4 regions of the Hahella aquimaris genome follow, and region 2 is predicted to be linked to each of the others. Evidence: predicted binding sites of a transcription regulator. Region 2 holds the regulator's gene; each other region holds the start of a gene.
The links. The regulator FNR, encoded in region 2, switches genes on or off when oxygen is low (the NO sensors DNR and NnrR bind a similar motif). The targets are predictions, from matches to a motif close to TTGATNTANATCAA.
Positions count from the first base shown of each region.

Region 1: a site for FNR is predicted at 2,313-2,326, ahead of O5O45_RS23190 (DnaJ C-terminal domain-containing protein). Genes of this name have one in related genera too.
Region 3: a site for FNR is predicted at 2,197-2,210, ahead of O5O45_RS08415 (FeoA family protein). Genes of this name have one in related genera too.
Region 4: a site for FNR is predicted at 1,654-1,667, ahead of ubiT (ubiquinone anaerobic biosynthesis accessory factor UbiT). Genes of this name have one in related genera too.

Region 1 is NZ_CP132203.1:5,242,785-5,246,946, reverse strand. Features, by position in the region: gene trhO (oxygen-dependent tRNA uridine(34) hydroxylase TrhO) at 1-739, shown strand, start outside; gene O5O45_RS23195 (chaperone modulator CbpM) at 933-1,271, opposite strand; gene O5O45_RS23190 (DnaJ C-terminal domain-containing protein) at 1,275-2,240, opposite strand; gene O5O45_RS23185 (23S rRNA (adenine(2030)-N(6))-methyltransferase RlmJ) at 2,408-3,250, shown strand; gene folM (dihydromonapterin reductase) at 3,360-4,088, shown strand; gene folE (GTP cyclohydrolase I FolE) at 4,124-4,162, shown strand, end outside.
Region 2 is NZ_CP132203.1:4,015,021-4,019,182, reverse strand. Features, by position in the region: gene alr (alanine racemase) at 1-38, shown strand, start outside; gene O5O45_RS17770 (SDR family oxidoreductase) at 193-1,110, shown strand; gene fnr (fumarate/nitrate reduction transcriptional regulator Fnr) at 1,107-1,886, opposite strand; gene O5O45_RS17760 (hypothetical protein) at 2,031-3,047, opposite strand; gene O5O45_RS17755 (lysophospholipid acyltransferase family protein) at 3,308-4,081, shown strand; gene O5O45_RS17750 (substrate-binding periplasmic protein) at 4,089-4,162, opposite strand, start outside.
Region 3 is NZ_CP132203.1:1,799,951-1,804,112, forward strand. Features, by position in the region: gene feoB (Fe(2+) transporter permease subunit FeoB) at 1-1,518, opposite strand, end outside; gene O5O45_RS08410 (FeoA family protein) at 1,583-1,819, opposite strand; gene O5O45_RS08415 (FeoA family protein) at 1,835-2,098, opposite strand; gene O5O45_RS08420 (hypothetical protein) at 2,392-2,649, opposite strand; gene O5O45_RS08425 (VOC family protein) at 3,133-3,492, shown strand; gene O5O45_RS08430 (NUDIX hydrolase) at 3,515-3,991, shown strand; gene O5O45_RS08435 (NUDIX hydrolase) at 4,075-4,162, shown strand, end outside.
Region 4 is NZ_CP132203.1:3,593,254-3,597,415, forward strand. Features, by position in the region: gene O5O45_RS15915 (efflux RND transporter permease subunit) at 1-211, shown strand, start outside; gene O5O45_RS15920 (LysE family translocator) at 362-985, shown strand; gene ubiT (ubiquinone anaerobic biosynthesis accessory factor UbiT) at 1,002-1,586, opposite strand; gene ubiU (ubiquinone anaerobic biosynthesis protein UbiU) at 1,726-2,724, shown strand; gene O5O45_RS15935 (U32 family peptidase) at 2,784-3,692, shown strand; gene O5O45_RS15940 (substrate-binding periplasmic protein) at 3,719-4,162, opposite strand, start outside.

The DNA.
Region 1 (4,162 bases), 1.2 Mb from region 2:
CAAAGTCAAACTGAAGAAAGAGATCGTCACCATGGGCGTGGAGGGCATTGACCCGAAACGTGTGGTGGGCACCTATGTCAAACCGCAGGATTGGAATGCGCTGATTACCGATCCCGAGGTGTTGCTGATTGATACTCGTAACGATTACGAGGTGCAAATCGGTAAATTTAAGAATGCGATCAACCCGAATACGGAAACTTTCCGCGAGTTCCCGGATTACGTCAAAAGCAATCTTGATCCGGCCAAACACAAGAAAGTGGCGATGTATTGCACCGGCGGCATCCGCTGTGAGAAGTCCACCGCTTATTTGAAAGAGCTGGGCTTTGAGGATGTGTATCATCTGGAAGGCGGTATTCTGAAGTACCTGGAGGAAGTGCCGCAGGAAGAGTCAACCTGGGAAGGCGAGTGCTTCGTCTTCGATAACCGGGTGGCGGTGGATCACAGCCTCAACAAAGGCAGTTATGACCAATGCCATGCCTGTCGTATGCCGATCAGCGCGGAAGATATGCAGAGCGAGCATTACAAGAAAGGCGTGAGCTGCCCTCATTGTCACGACAAGGTCTCTGAAGACCAGCTTCGCCGTTTCGCAGCGCGTGAACAGCAGATTGAACTGGCTAAATCCCGTGGCGAAGAGCATATCGGCTCTGAGGCGGCCAAGGCCATCAAGAAGCGCCAGGCTGAGAAAAAGCTGAAGCGCAAAAACTACCATCAGCATCTGACTCAAGGCGCTGAATATTAACATGGCAATGATATTGGCATGTTAATACTCAGGCTCATGGATGCGCCTGTGCGGCGGCTAGCCGCGGGAGACAGGGCTTGACATGTGCAGGCCCTGTCGTTGCAGACAAATAGAAGGAAGCTATTTGTCTGCCTGATTAATAGTAAAGAGGCCAGCTTGAACGCTGGCCTTTTTCGTTGTGTTTTCCCCTTCCTTAATCCGACATCAGGCGGTTGAGTTGTTGGTTTAGTCGTGCGACTTCGCGTCTGAGTTCGTTGACTTCATCCAGCAAATCCAATGACATGGCGAGTCCGGGCAGATTGAGTTGCAGGTCCCGCTGCAAGCGCATCGCCCGGCTTAGTCGCGCCAACGCCAGAGTATCGAACTGCCATTGATGGGCGGGACGTTCCTCCACCGGCGCGATGACGCCGTAGCTGACCAGCTCAATGATGAACTCGGCGTTGACGCCGCCGCGCTCGCACAATTCGCGCAAAGTGTAGGTATCGCTTTGACTTAGCACTTCCACCGTGCTGACGATAGTTTTACGCGTCATCTTTCACACCCCCAACTTGCTGCGCGGATTATAGGATTTTTCTTTTTCCGCAAGCTCCTTATAAAGCGCCTCCGCGTCCACGCTGTGAGACTTGGGCAAGGTTACCTGCAGTACGATAATCTGGTCTCCAGCGGGATTGCCAGGCAACCCTCTGCCTTTCAGTCTCAGCTTTTGTCCACTGCTGGCGCCTTTGGGAACTTTCACATTGACCTTGCCGTTCAGCGTCGGGGCTGTTACGGTCGCGCCCAGCGCCGCTTCCCATGGCGATATGGGCAGGGTTAGGTAAATATCTTTGCCGTCGACGGAATACACAGGATGGGGGGCCAGCTCCACCTCCAGAAACAAGTCGCCGTTTTCAGCTCCGCCAAAGCCTGCCGCGCCCTGGCCGCGCAGGCGGACGTGTTGACCTGGTCCCATGCCGGCTGGAATTTTTACGTTGAGAGATTTGCTGCGGTGACCTACCAGCCCATACTCATCGATTTCCGGCACTTGCACCTGCACTTGTTTCTCACAGCCGTGGAAGGCTTCCTCCAGAAATAATGCGATTTTGGCGTGCACGTCCTCGCCGCGCATGCGGAAGCTCTGTTGATGACCTTGTTTGTAGGTGCGGTGCGCAGAACCGCCACGGCCGAAGATCGACTCGAAAAAGTCGCTGAAATGACGCGCGTCCGCTTCGGTGAAGCCGCCACCATTAAAGTGGGATGCGGATTCCCAATCCGGCGGCGGGCGAAAACGGCCATCTTCGCCATAGGCGCCCATGCGCTTGAGCTGATCGTACTCCGCGCGCTTTTCCGGATCTTTCAGCACCTCATAAGCTTCGCCGACTTCTTTGAATTTGACCTCTGCATCCTTTTCTTTGCTGACATCCGGATGATACTTACGGGCGAGCTTGCGGTACGCTTTTTTGATGTCATCGGCGGACGCTGCTTCCGCGACGCCGAGAATCTTGTAATAGTCTTTGAATTCCATAGATTTTTACCAACCTTCACAGACCCTGCGTCTCATTGCCGTTAGAATATCCAGCCCAAGGTCGGGCGGGCATTGCCATAGGTCAGATATAATGCTGAAAAGGCGACATTCAACGCCGGACCACATAAAATAGGCGGCTTTTTCAGGGGAAGGAGTCAGCGCCCTTTATGCTGAGCTATCAACATGTCTATCACGCGGGCAATTTCGCCGATGCGCACAAGCATTGGGTGCTGTCATTATTACTGCAGGCGTTGTGTAAAAAATCCACGCCCTGGCGTTATCTGGAAACTCATGCCGGTCGCGGTGACTATGACCTGACTTCTGCAGAAGCGCAAAAAACCTCAGAGTGGACGGCGGGTATCTTGCCGTTGATGCAGGCCGAGGGAAACTGTCCGCCGGAATTCGACGCCTATTTGGCGGCGGTGAGAGCGTTGAATCCCGATGCTGGAAAATTGACCCGCTATCCCGGCTCTCCGGCTATCGCCGCTAGCTTCCTGCGTGAGACGGATCGGTTGGCTTTGTGCGAGCTGCATCCTAAGGAATACGCAGAGCTAAAGCGTCAATTCGGCAGAAACAAGCAAATCCATATCCATCAACGAGATGGCTTCGAAGGCGTGATGGCGTTTTCGCCCCCTCCGGAAAAGCGTGGGCTGGTGATGATTGACCCCAGCTATGAGCTAAAGGAAGACTACCAACGTATTCCTGCCTATGTGAGCAAACTGACCAAGAAGTGGTCGAATGCGGTTATCGCCATCTGGTATCCCGTTCTGGCGGAAAGACGTCACGAACAAATGCTGGAGCTGATGCGCCAGCTTCCTTTAAACAAGACGCTGCGCAGCGAGTTGATCTTAACGCCGGTGGCGCGCGGAATGTACGGAAGTGGTATGCTTGTGGTCAATCCGCCCTGGCGGCTCGATGAGCAGCTGCAGGCGGGTTGGGAGCGCCTCAGCGAAGCCCTTCGCGGCGATCCAAAAGCCTCCTGCAGCGCTGATTGGCTGATAGCGGAGTAATTCCGCAGCGACAAGCTGGCCTGGGAGCGCCGACGCTTGAGGATGACACAAAGGGTGTGCGGCCGGCGCCGCAACCTACTGGACATGAATTCATTGGATACAGGTTTGTGTGGTGAATTGGACTAGCCAAGGAACAATATTGATAACCGGAGCGGCCCAAAGGGTTGGGCTCCATTGTCTGCAGCAGTTGCTTGAAAAAGGCGAGCGGGTCGCCATGACCTATCGCTCTGAGCGGCCGGAGATCGCCGAACTGCGCGAGCGCGGGGCGATTTGTCTGCAGGTGGATTTTACGGAACAAGGCTCCGTCGAACGGCTGATACGACGGTTAAAGGAGGAAGTGGGCCCACTTAGGGCGTTGATACATAACGCGTCCTCATGGGCTCCCGACCGGAGTGAGGATACGGACTACCGGGCGGTGATGCAGGATATGGTGGCGATACACATGACGGCGCCTTATCTGCTGAATATGCATTGTTACGACTTGCTGGAGCAGGGACGTAACCCATGGTCCGATATCATTCATATTTCCGATTACGTGGTTGAAAAAGGAAGTGACAACCATATTGCGTACGCCGCCGCGAAAGGGGGAATGGAAAGCATGACCCGATCTTTCGCCAAACGTTACGCGCCGCATATCAAGGTAAACACTATCGCTCCGTCGTTATTGATGTTCAATGACGGCGACGATCCGGACTACCGAACCAAAACCTTAAGGAAGTCCGCCCTTGGGATCGAGCCCGGTCCCGACGTGGTCTGGCAGGCAATCGCCTTTATCCTGGACTGCTCGTATATGACCGGGCGGGAAATCAAGCTCGATGGCGGACGTCATATCCGTTGATCATAATGATCCATAGGTAATGTAGAGGAACCAACATGTTAGACAAACTGGTCGCGCAGTACAGCGCAATTATT
Region 2 (4,162 bases):
TTCCCAGGGTATACCTTAATCGTTTGGAAGGAATTTAAAGCGCAGCGTTAAGCGAAATGATGCGGATAGAGCCCGGTGTATCGGGTTTGCGAAAATCCCATCAAGCAGCCAATATTGTTAACATAATATCTTCGTGCGGCCCGCATTCTGGGGGTTGCCAAAGGCTAAGAGAAGCATTTAAGGGGTACATGAGTGATTGTTTGTGTGACGGGAATTGATTCGCCATTAGGCAGGGCTATAGCTCAGCGTTTGCAGCAGAGCGGCATGGCGGTGGAGGGCGTTCCCTATGAGCAGTTTCTGATGACCAACGATGCGATTGTGAGGGGAATGAAGGCGATGCCGTCAGCGGATTTCGTCGTTCATGCCGCGGAGATGAGCGATCTGTTCAAGGCGGAGCAGCATCCGGACCTGGCGTACCAAGTTAACGTATCCGCTTGCGAGGCGGTGGCAGAGGTAGCGGGTTTATGGAAGGCGCCGATTATTCACATCTCCAGTCATCTTGTTTTTGATGGTGTCAAAAAGAATCCCTATATTTCCGCCAATAAAGGGCGTCCTCTTTCTGTGTATGGGCGGACAAAGTTGCAGAGTGAGCAATGGTTTCAGGAAAACTATAGCAAGCATCTGATCTTGAGGGTTGGTTGGTTACTGGAGGCGGGCGCTCAAGGCTGGCTGCAGACCATGCTTTCAGCACTGTCTTCAGGTAAGCGCCTGAACGCCAGCACCGATATGCAACTGACTCCCGTTGCGGTGGATGATGTAGCGAGGGTCGTAGACGCTGTTATCAAGCAGTTGAGCTGTAATATCTCTGTGTGGGGCGTTTACCATTATGCCGGCGCTGAAGCTGTCACCCATTATGAATTGTTGAAGGCGATTGTGCTGCAGGCGTTTGGTCAGGAAGAAATGTTGCAGGCTCTGATTGAGAAAAAAGGCGCTGACGTGTTGCCTGGGGTGGCGCTTCCCGCAAATGGGGCGTTGGGGTGTATCAAGTTGCGCAACACTTTCGGCGTCAAGCAGCTTCCCTGGCGCCGCTATCTGCCTGCGTTGATTGAGCAGTGTCAGCAGCGCGGCGGCGTGAAGCCAGCTAAAAACTGCTTGGAAGAGACCCGTTAACGAGCGTTAAGGGCTGATTCCTTCTGGTGTTCCAGACACTTGGTATCGTGGCGAAGAATTTTCTGCAGCTCTTCCAATTGCAATATCTGAACTTCCCTTCCCTGGACCTTAATAATGCCATTGTTCTGGAAGCGGGTAATAACCCGGCTTACAGTTTCGACGGCCAAGCCTAAATAGTTGCCTATATCACTGCGAGGCATAGGGAGTCTGAAGTTTGTGCCGGACAGGCGACGACGACTAAAGCGAGTCGACAGGGATAGTAAAAGCGAGGCAATGCGCTCTTCAGCAGAGTTTTTGCTCAATAACATGGTGAGCTGCCTGCTTTCCTGGATCTCTTTGCTCATCAATGAGAAAAAATGGTGCTGTAGGCTGGGGATGTCTGAAGCAAGGTCTTCAAACTTTTCCAGAGGAATTTCACATACGCTGGTGCGCTCAAGGGCGACGGCGGAGCAGGAATATTTTTCCATGCTGACGCTGTCCAAGCCGATAATCTCGCCAGGCAGGTAGAAGCCAGTTACCTGCTCCTCGCCTTCCTCTGACACGGTGAATGTTTTGATTGCGCCGCTGCGAACTGCGAAACAGGAGCGGAATGGCGTATGTTGCTCAAAGATATATTCGCCGCGATTCAGCATCTTCCCTTGGCGAATGATTTCTTCCAGGCGATCAATGTCTTCAGCCCCGACTGCGATAGGAATGCAAAGCTTGCTCAAGTTACATTCATGGCAGCCCCTGTGTAAGGTAAAAGGAGAGGAGGTTGCTATATGCTTGCTTTCCATCGGTCGCCTCGTGGCTGAATGAGTGAAACTGCTTAAAGAGGCTTCTAGGATAGCCAATAGCTGTTTAAAAGCAAATCCCCACAGCAGGAAATTTACAGGGAAAACCTACACTCGCCAATGTTTTTACATAGCTTTCACCTTTTGTTACAGCTGTGTCTGAGTGTAACGAATTGCTCTTGCCGGGAGCTCGCTTTTGTCGAGGATTTTGTAGTAGTCATCCAGCTGTGTGGCGTTGCGCAACTGGTAATGGGGCGTGTAAGAGAATGCGCCCAATCCGACACCATGTAGACAGCTGACTCCTTGGCTTATTAAGCCCGTCCAGGGTAGAGCGAAAAAGTCCTGTGTGATCGGAATAAACGATGCGGACTTAATGCGTCGCTTGAAATCTTTTAACGCTGCTTCCAGACCTGGCGTGCTGGCGAATTCTGGCTTATGGCTGGAAAGAAGAATGCCTTGCGGTCTTTCCGTCAGAATTTCCTCAAGATGCTGGGACAGTGTGGGGTAGGTGGCTGGAGATACTTTCAGGCGCAGGTAAACGGCTCTGAAGTCGAATGCCCTGATGGTTTGCAGCCAATCCTTAAGCTCCTCAATAGGGCAGGACTGTGCATACTCACCGGGGTCATTGATGCAGATGATGTTAAAACCCAATCCCTTGATCAGTGCTAGCGCTTCCTCTGAGTCTGGGCGGGCGTCCAGCTCAATGACATGGCGGGCATCGGCGCCGAAGTTCAGCTTGAACTCCCGGCCTAAATAGTACATCACCTGCGTTTGCGCTGCGGGAGTAAGCTGGCGCACCAGATCGCCGAACCAATGCAGGTACTTAACCTGACAACCGATAGGAAGGCTCTGCTTGAGTAGCCTCACTTCCTTGACGACATAGTCGATGTACTTCTGCAGATTTGCGTTCATGGATGGGAGTCGGCGGGTGTAATTTTCCGCGCTAACGAGTGTATTAAAACAAGGCGCCTGAATGCTCAATGCGAATCCGCCTTCGTAATATCGAGCCAGGGAGCTGTTGCGATAGTCTGCGTTATAGATTCCCTCGTCCAAGACGCTCCAGTTCTCATTGGAGAATTCCTTGGGGGGGGAGTTGAGCAAATAGACCCAGCTATCGTTACCCCCATTTTGTTTTGTTTGTTCGACAACCTTTCCAACTGGCATATTGGGTCTCCAACCAGGTAAGAAAACACCTGCGCGCGTTTGATTATCATGGTCGGCGATTTTAGCGCGCGCGCCTGCTGTCACACTTGTTGGCAAGTGGATCCCCCCTCTCTCCATGTTCAGTGTATCCAGCTCCCGATAGGGCGTCTTGATATTGGTCAAGGGGTGAGCGGGTGGCCGCTTAAGAGGGTGTACTTTAGTCGCAAAAGCCCTCAAACATTGGGTTTCTGGGGCGTTGAGGGATAACATTCATTGCAGCTTTGGGCGGGGAGTTGATATCCTTTGCGGGCATTGAAAAAAGGCGGGCAAAAGTGCAGGCATTTCAGCTATTTCGGTCTTTCGTTTTTTACATTGGGTATGCTTGGGGCGTCATCATCACTTCTTTGTTTGGGATGTTGGTCGGTCCTTACGTCAATTTTGAAAAGCGCTATTACATCGTGTCTCGGTTTAATGTGTTCGCTCTTTGGTGGGCGCGGGTTGTTTGTGGCATACGTTATGAGATTGAGGGGCTGGAGAATATTCCGAAAACGAGTTGTGTGGTTGTCAGCAATCACCAAAGCGCCTGGGAAACATATTTGTTGGGGGTAATATTCCGTCCTCAATGCACTGTGCTTAAGCAAGAGTTAATGAAAATTCCATTTTTTGGTTGGGCTCTGAAAAGATTGAAGCCTATCGCTATTGACCGAAGTAAACCGTCGGCGGCGCTTAAACAGTTGCTGAAGCAAGGTAAAGAGCGTTTGACGTCAGGTTATTGGGTTGTGATCTATCCTGAGGGAACGCGGGTTCGTCCCGGGCAGGTTGGTAAGTACAACAAGGGCGGCGCTTTGCTGGCGGTCAGCGCAGGCGTTCCTTTGCTGCCGGTTGCGCATAATGCTGGCGACTGTTGGCCGGCAGGCAGTATCAGCAAGCGCCCTGGATTGATTAAGGTGAAAGTAGGCGCTCCCATTGAGACCAGTGGTCGAGCTACCGACGAAGTTCACAAGGAGATGGAGGAGTGGATAAGGCGGACTTCAGCCGCCTTAAGTCAGGTGTAAAGGCTCTCTATTTGTAGTTTGAGTAAACTTTGTCCAAATAGCCTTCAGTACGCATCTTATCGAGCACTTTGTTGAGGTGCT
Region 3 (4,162 bases), 2.2 Mb from region 2:
AATATGGTACGGCGGCAGCTCCATAATGAAGGGCGTGGCCTGACCCTGCAGCAGGGTGGTCTTCATTACCAGTCCAGTGAGCACCGCGATGGCGACGCCAATAATGTAGAGCCCGAAAACCACGTTTTGCCCGCCAATGGGAAAGAACGCGGCGGCGAACAAGGCGTACACGGACAAGCGCGCGCCGCAGGACATAAAGGGCGCCATGATGATGGTCATGATGCGGTCGCGCTGTTTCTCCATGGTGCGGGTGGCCATAACCGCCGGCACGTTGCAGCCGAAACCGACAATCAGCGGCACGAAAGCCTTGCCGGGAAGACCGATGGCGCGCATGGCGCGATCCATGACAAAGGCCGCGCGGGCCATGTAGCCGGAATCCTCCAGCGCGGACAGAAACAGATACAGAAAGCCGATTACCGGAATAAAAGTGGCCACCACCTGTACGCCGCCGCCCATGCCGTCCGCCAGCAACAGACGCAGCCACTGCGACGCCCCCAGTGAGGTCAGCAGCGCGCCGAAGCCGTCAACCAATAATGCGCCGGTAAATTGATCGAAGAAATCAATAAACGCGCCGCCGATGTTGATGGTGAACATGAACATCAAATACATGGCGAGGAGAAATATGGGAATGCCCAGCACCCGATTCAGGACCACGCGGTCAATTTTGTCGGATATGCTGCGCTGCACTTCGTGGTTGCGTTTGACGCTGGCGCCGGCTACCTGGTTGACGAAACCGTAGCGGGCGTCCGCCAGGCAGATGTCGATATCATCTTCCAGCTGCTGCACCAGGTTCTCTTGCAGTTCCTCCACGCTTGCGCGCAGTGTCGCGTCAGCCAGTTTCAAGGCGGAGGCGTCTCCTTCCAGCATTCGCGTCGCCAGCCAGCGCGGATCGCACCTGCCCTCGGCATGTGCGCCCAGCATGGGAGTCAGGGTGTCCAGGGCCTTGGCCACAGGGGAGGGATAAGTGATGACCGCGTTGGAGATATGCTTGCGACGCGCGGCGTCCAGAATCGCCGCCTTCAGTTGCGGCAGACCTGCGCCGGAAGCCGCCACAATGGGAACGACGGGGCAGTCCAGTAGATTGGCGAGTTTATCGTGAGCCACCGCATGGCCGCGCTCTTCCGCCACATCCATCATGTTCAACGCCGTCAGCAAGGGCGTTTTCATTTCCAGTAGCTGGCAGGTGAGGTAAAGGTTGCGCTCCAGGTTGGAGGCGTCGACGATATTGATGATGAGATCCGCCTCACGCTCGGCGACGAAATCTCTGGCGATTTGTTCATCCAGGGAGACGTCTTCTTCACAGACGTCGAGAGAATAGGTGCCGGGAAGGTCGATCAGTTCAAAGTCCACGCCTTGAAACGAAAAGCGCCCGCTTTTGCGCTCCACGGTAACGCCGGGCCAGTTGCCCACCCGCTGCTTGGAGCCGGTCAGCGCGTTGAATAAGGTGGTTTTGCCGCAGTTGGGGTTACCCACCACTGCGATGACGTATTTTTCGGTGTTGCGCTCCGGACTGGCCATGATCGACTTTCTCTCTCCAATAAACGGCTCGGGATCGGGCTGATTGCGTGTATTTCAGAGCACGCTAGATTTTTTCAATAAGAAGACTGCCTGCTTCGTCTTTACGCAGGCTGAGGCGAAACCCACGCACCAGGACTTCCACCGGATCGCCCATCGGGGCGTAGCGGGTGACGCTGAATTCGACGCCAGGGGTCAAGCCCATGGATAACAGTTTGCGGCGATAGCTTTTACCGCCTTCGCCAAACCCCGTGACACGGCCTTGATCGCCGACTTTAAGATCTTTCAGACTGACATTGTTCATTCTCGGAAACGCTCCTCAATGACTGCTGGCTGCGGCGCACGCGTTCACCACCATGATTTTCTGCGCCATGCCTGCGCCCAGCGCCAGACGCGTATCGGCGCGCACGACCACCAGGTCAGCGCCCTTGCGGTGCAGCACCGTTAACTCGCAGCCCACATTGAGCCCCAGAGAAGTTAAACGCATTTCCAGGTTTTTGCCCCCGCGTAACAGGTGAACTTTCACTCTTTCGCGCTCTTGCGCCAGCGCCAGAGGGAAAGGCTTCTGTTCTAACGTGTTCATACGATCGCCTTTAAATAAAAGTGAGATTGAGAAACGTTCTTATTCTTAACGCTATTACTGAGTGAATCCAGCAACCAAAAGAGGTATTTGCGGGGAATCTGACTCAGATCAAAGGCTTGAGATGTATTGCTCCAGGCCCGGATTCGAGTCGAATGAAGACGAACCGGATGGCCGAATAATCCATAAACGTATTGGCGAAGCGAACGTTTGGGATGATCCGGCGTTCGGCGAGCCGTTCCGCTTTTTCTACGTCAGGCTGACGCCACGCCTTCAATGATCGTCTTCTGTATATGTCAGCAGTTGCCGCTGCCTATGGCGTAGTAAAGCGTTACATCAATGTGCCGGTTGGCGTGGCCTATCAGAAAACTGATGACGGCGCTGTTTTCATTGGGCTCAAACTCTCCGTTGGACGAAATTTCCCAGGTGGAGGATTCGCCTGATCCTAACGGCGAGGGGATTATGTCGACGTACACGCCGCCACCGAATGTGGCGATAGCGCCGACCACGCTGGCGCCCAGCTTATCCCAGCTGCAGGCGCCGACTGGCCCCATATGCCCAGGGTTTCTGCGTAGGATTGGCTGGGCGTGAGGTTGTCCGCGTAGCTTTCCATTTCTCTGATGAGTTGAAGCGCCGCATCCTTGCCTTTATTGACATAGATATCGCCGTGTTCCGTGGAGAGGGTGGGGGATGAGCGTGAAGGGATCGTCATACCGATAAGTCCTTTTATCTGTCGTTGAGAGGCGCCATGAAGAACCGGGCGATGATGCGTCCCGCCTCTCCATGGCGATTTGCGTCAAAATGCGGCTGCAAACAGCCAACATAAAACGTGGCGGCAGCGGATGTTTTAGGGAGGGAGGATTCCCTAGGCGATTAGTGGTAGAGAAATCTCATGGCCCCAAAAAGCACATCGGAAAGTCCAGGGGCTGTGTATAAGGTTATGATTAAACTGAAAAAGTGTAAACTGACCTGGCTTGTCACAGTGTCGCACGCCAGTGACGTCATCCCCCCCTTTACTCACGCCAGGAGGAAACGCCATGGAAGAAATTGTGGAGATCAAGGCATTCGTGCCGGCAAAAGACTTCGAACAATCCAAAGCTTTCTATCGGGATATCGGCTTTACGCAGGCTTCTGATGTTGGCGGCGTCGCTTATTTCCATCATGGGAATTGCAGCTTTTTACTGCAGGACTTTTACCGTAAGGAACACGCGGAAAACTTCATGATGCATGTTCTGGTCAAGGATATTTACGCCTGGCGGAAGAAGGTGGTCGAGTCGGGCGTAGTGGAGAAATACCACGTTCGTCTCTCTGAGGTGATGGAGCAGCCCTGGGGCATGCTCGACTTTACCCTGACGGATCCCTGCGGTGTACTGTGGCGATTTGGAGAAAATATTTAGATCGGTTTTCAAGGAGTAAACCATGTTGAAGTTTGATGTTGGCGACAATCGCTTTAATTTCCGCAGCGCCGCGGTGATTATCCATCAAGATCATGTGCTGCTGCACAAAGCGGTGCAGGACGATTTCTGGACGCTGCCCGGCGGTCGCGTGGAGTTTTTTGAATTCTCCAGCGACACCGTGGCCCGTGAAGTGGAGGAAGAGCTGGGCATGACGGCCCGCGTGATTCGTCCTCTGTGGTATGTCGAGAATTTCTTCCAATATCAGCAGACGCGTTTCCACGAAATCGCCACGCTGTATCTCACCGACCTGGCCGATCCTGACGCTATTCCTTTTAACGAGGATGTTCCCGGCGCGGAGGAAGATGTCGACCTGATTTTCCGCTGGTTCAAAATCAGTGAACTTGAGGCTTTCGAAGTCGCTCCCTATTTCCTCAAAACACGACTAGGCTCACTGCCTGAAGGCGTTGAGTTTCTGACTTTGGATGAAATCGGAAGCTGATTTTTGACTGCCTAACGTTTTCGCTCATGCGCCTGCTAGTAAGCGAAAGCGCGCTGGGATCAGCATATGAGAGGAGAGGGACGTTGAAATTCGAGAGCGGCGATAAGCGATTCAAATTCCGCAGCGTGGCGGTGATCATCCACAATGACCACGTTTTGCTGCATAAAGTCG
Region 4 (4,162 bases), 420 kb from region 2:
CGCGATGGTGGTCGGCGTCTTGCCTCTGCTGTTCGCCAGCGGCGCCGGCGCCGTCAGTCGTTTCGATATCGGTCTGGTGATCGCATCCGGACTCTCCATTGGCACGATCTTCACACTGTTCGTAGTGCCCACTATGTACATGATCCTGGGCACAGACCACAGTCAGGTCGAAAAACAGGAAGACGTAGACGGCGAACTGTCCCACGCCTGAGCTTCCCATCTTAGTCTCCGGCGCCCGCCAGCGCCGGAGCGCCATTGAAAAAAGCTATTATCGGGCGGCGCCGGCTTGCCTGATAATGGCTTTTCTGATTTATTCCCCTAACGCCATCCGCTTGATCATCGCCTTCAGGACGACATTTGTATGACCGACTATTCCGTACTTCTGGTGTTTCTCTCCACCTGCCTGTTTGTGTCCGCCACGCCGGGCATGTGTATGACGCTGGCGTTGACGATGGGGTTGAGCATTGGTCTGAAGCGCACGTTCTGGATGATGTGGGGCGAGTTGATCGGCGTCGGCATTGTCTCCATCGCCTCTGTCATAGGCGTCGCCACCCTGATGCTGCAGTACCCGCAAGTGTTCGCCGTGCTTAAGTACGTCGGGGGCGCTTACCTCGCCTATCTTGGGGTACAAATGTGGTTGTCCCGGGGCAAAATGGCCATTCCAGAGAAGACGGAGGACACCCGCGTCGCCAGCCCCACAGAGCTGGCCACCCAAGGCTTTGTGACAGCGATTTCCAACCCCAAGGGCTGGGCGTTCATGGTGTCATTGTTGCCGCCCTTTATTTCGACAGACGCCCCAATGGCGCCGCAATTGGCGACCTTGGTGTCAATCTTGTTGATCGTGGAATTTTTCTGTCTGGTGTTATATGCCAGCGGCGGCCGCACACTGCGTCATTTCCTGTTGCAAGGCGATAACGTACGCTTGTTGAACCGCATCGCCGGAACCCTGATGATCGGCGTCGGGGCCTGGCTGGCGTTTTTCTGACGTCGATCTTCTGACCTCAGGAGGTTTGCGGCGTAACGGGAATTTTATAGCTCAGCGCCGCCGCCAGATCCCGTTTGGAGACTTCCCAGTACGCAGCGACAGAGGAAGCCAGCTCCAGCATTTTATGTACGGGCGCAGGCAGGTCGTTGAGATCGCCGGTGTCCAGCAAGTTTTTCATTTCATGCCCCAGCTCTGTATCGCCGAGAATCACAATCCGCCGTTGAAAAAACAGCGTATCCGGGTCCATCTTGCGTCCTGCAATCATGGCGAAGGCGGCGGAGTCGCCTCGGATTTCCGTATCCACCGTTTCCGTTCGCGCCACTCTGATGGAGCGATCCGCCCCCAGACTCAGACTCCAGCTCAACTCCAAATCCACCACCGTTACTTTGACCCAGCGATGAATAAGGGAATCGAACTCTCCTTCTCTGATCGCTTCGCCGAAACCGTCCTGCAACAGCTTTCGTATCAGCGCCGCCTGTAGCGGAAACGGCGTGCGCGTCAACGGATGCAGAAGATAGCGTCCCGGCCGTCGCACTACCTCTGTCAACGCCGGCAGCGCGGCAGCGAACTCTTTGGATAATTGCAGCGGGCTTTTCAACATGAACATCAGTCTCCCTTGTCGCAGCGTTTAGTCGCCGTTATTAAATAGACTCGGGACCTGGGGCATATTGATTTCCATCAAATCCCCGGCACAGCGCTTTTGCTACCTTACCTATATTTGCCGCCCCTGGGAGTATGCAATGGAGCTGGTTTGTCCGGCGGGAAGTCCTCCCGCTCTTCGCGCCGCCGTGGATAACGGCGCCGACGCTGTTTACATCGGATTCAAAGACGATACGAACGCCCGCCATTTCGCCGGGCTGAATTTTGACGACGCCAAGGCCCAACAAGCGCTGGCATACGCGCGCGACCACGGCGTGAAGCTCTTTGTCGCCATCAACACCTATGCTCAATCACAAGGCTGGGAACGTTGGCGCAGCGCGGTGGATAAAGTCGCCGGATTGCAGGCGGACGCGCTGATCGCCGCCGATATCGGAATCATGGATTACGCCGCCCGCCAGTATCCCCAGCTTAACCTGCATCTCTCCGTACAGGGCTCCGCCACCAACTATGAAGCGCTGCGTTTCTATCACAGTCGTTTCAATATCAAACGAGCGGTCCTGCCCAGAGTATTGTCCTTGCCGCAGGTGCGGCAGGTGGCGTCGCACAGCCCGGTTGATCTGGAAGTCTTCGCTTTCGGCAGTCTGTGCATCATGGCGGAGGGGCGCTGCTACATGTCGTCCTACATGACCGGCGAATCTCCCAACAACAGCGGCGCCTGTTCGCCCGCAAAATTCGTGAAGTGGGAGCAGAAAGACGGACGCCTGGAGTCCCGCCTTAACGGCTCCCTTATTGATCGCTTCGAAGCGGACGAGAACGCCGGTTATCCCACGTTATGCAAAGGACGCTTCGACGCCGGCGACAGCCATGCTTTTCACGTTTTTGAGGAACCGACCAGCCTGAATACTCTCGACCTCATTCCAGAACTCGCCGCGACCGGCGTCAAGGCGGTGAAGATAGAAGGCCGGCAGCGCAGCCCTTCTTACGTCGCACAAGTCGTGTCCACCTGGCGTCAGGCCCTGGACTGCTTCCAACGCGAGCCTGCGGCGTTCCGCTGTCAGCAAGATTGGCTGGAGGCGTTACAGGCGCTGTCTGAGGGCGCGCAGACCACATTGGGCGCTTATTCGCGTCCCTGGCAGTAAATCAGCGGGCGTTATCCCACATCGCAAATGTCCGACTCATCACTAGAAGGCGCAGTACTATGAAAATCTCTCTGGGTCCCCTGCCTTATTTCTGGCCGAAAGAAATGGTCGTTCAATTCTATTCCCAAGTCGCCGCCGCGCCGGTCGATATTGTTTATCTGGGAGAAACCGTCTGCTCCAAACGCAGGGAGATGAACTTGCACGATTGGCTGGACATCGCTGACACATTGCTCGATGCGGGAAAAGAGGTGGCGCTTTCCACCCTGGCGTTAATAGAAGCCGAGTCGGAACTAAAGTCCCTGCGCGCCATCTGCAAGGCGGCCAATGCAAACGAGCGTCTGAGCGTGGAAGCCAATGACATGGCCGCGGCGCACCTGATGTCGGAAGCAGGCAAGCCTTTCATCGCCGGCCCTTACCTGAACCTTTACAACGCACCGGCGCTGGAAATCATGCGACAAGCAGGCGCTAAACGCTGGGCGCCGCCGGTGGAAATCAGCCGCCACGCGCTGGAAGGAATTGTTGGGGGGCTCACCGCGCCTATTGAAACCGAGTTATTCGCTTACGGTCATCTCCCCCTTGCGCTCTCCGCCCGTTGCTTCACCGCAAGATCAGAGGGATTGCCCAAAGACGACTGTCGTTTCGTCTGCAAGAAATACCCGCAAGGCATTGCGACACGGAGCCAGGAAGGCGAAACCTTATTCAACCTCAACGGCATTCAGACGCAGTCCGGCAAGTGTTACCACCTGCTGAATCAATGGCGCGATCTGCAACATGCCGGCGTGAATGTAATCAGACTGAGCCCCGAATCGCCGGATACCCTGCAGGTCGCAGAAAGCTTGGCGTTGGCGCTCAAAGAAGAACAGGATCTGGTCCTGCCTTACCAGCTCAGCCATAGCAACGGCTACTGGAGCCGTATCCCAGGCATGGAGCTGGCGGCGGGACCTCAGGAAACGCCTCATCTCTCCTGAGGCTTATTTCTGAGATAAAACCAAGCTTAAAAATATCCCTGCATGATTTTATCGACGTCGATCTTTTTCAGGCCCTCGCTGAACACCTTGGCGAGCTCTTCCCCACGAGGGCCTTTTTTGAAGCAGATATAGAGCTTCTTGTCTTCCAATAGCGTCGGGTTAAACTCAATCGCCCCAGCGGCGGATTTAAGGCTCGCCTCGGTGGATAACAGATATTTCATGACGTTTTTGTCAATGACCGCCAAATCAATGCGATCTGAGACCAGTTTCATCAGGTTCTTCACGTCATCTCCCGCCTCACTGGCGTTTAATTTCTTGTTGGCCACCATATCGTCGAATTCCGCCGTGTTCACATAACCGCTCACCACGCCGATACGATACTTGGCGAGGTCCGGCAGCGTCGACCAGTCAATCTGATGATTTTTGCGTTGCGCGAAACCCAGAGGGCCTGAGCCCATCGGCTCAGACAG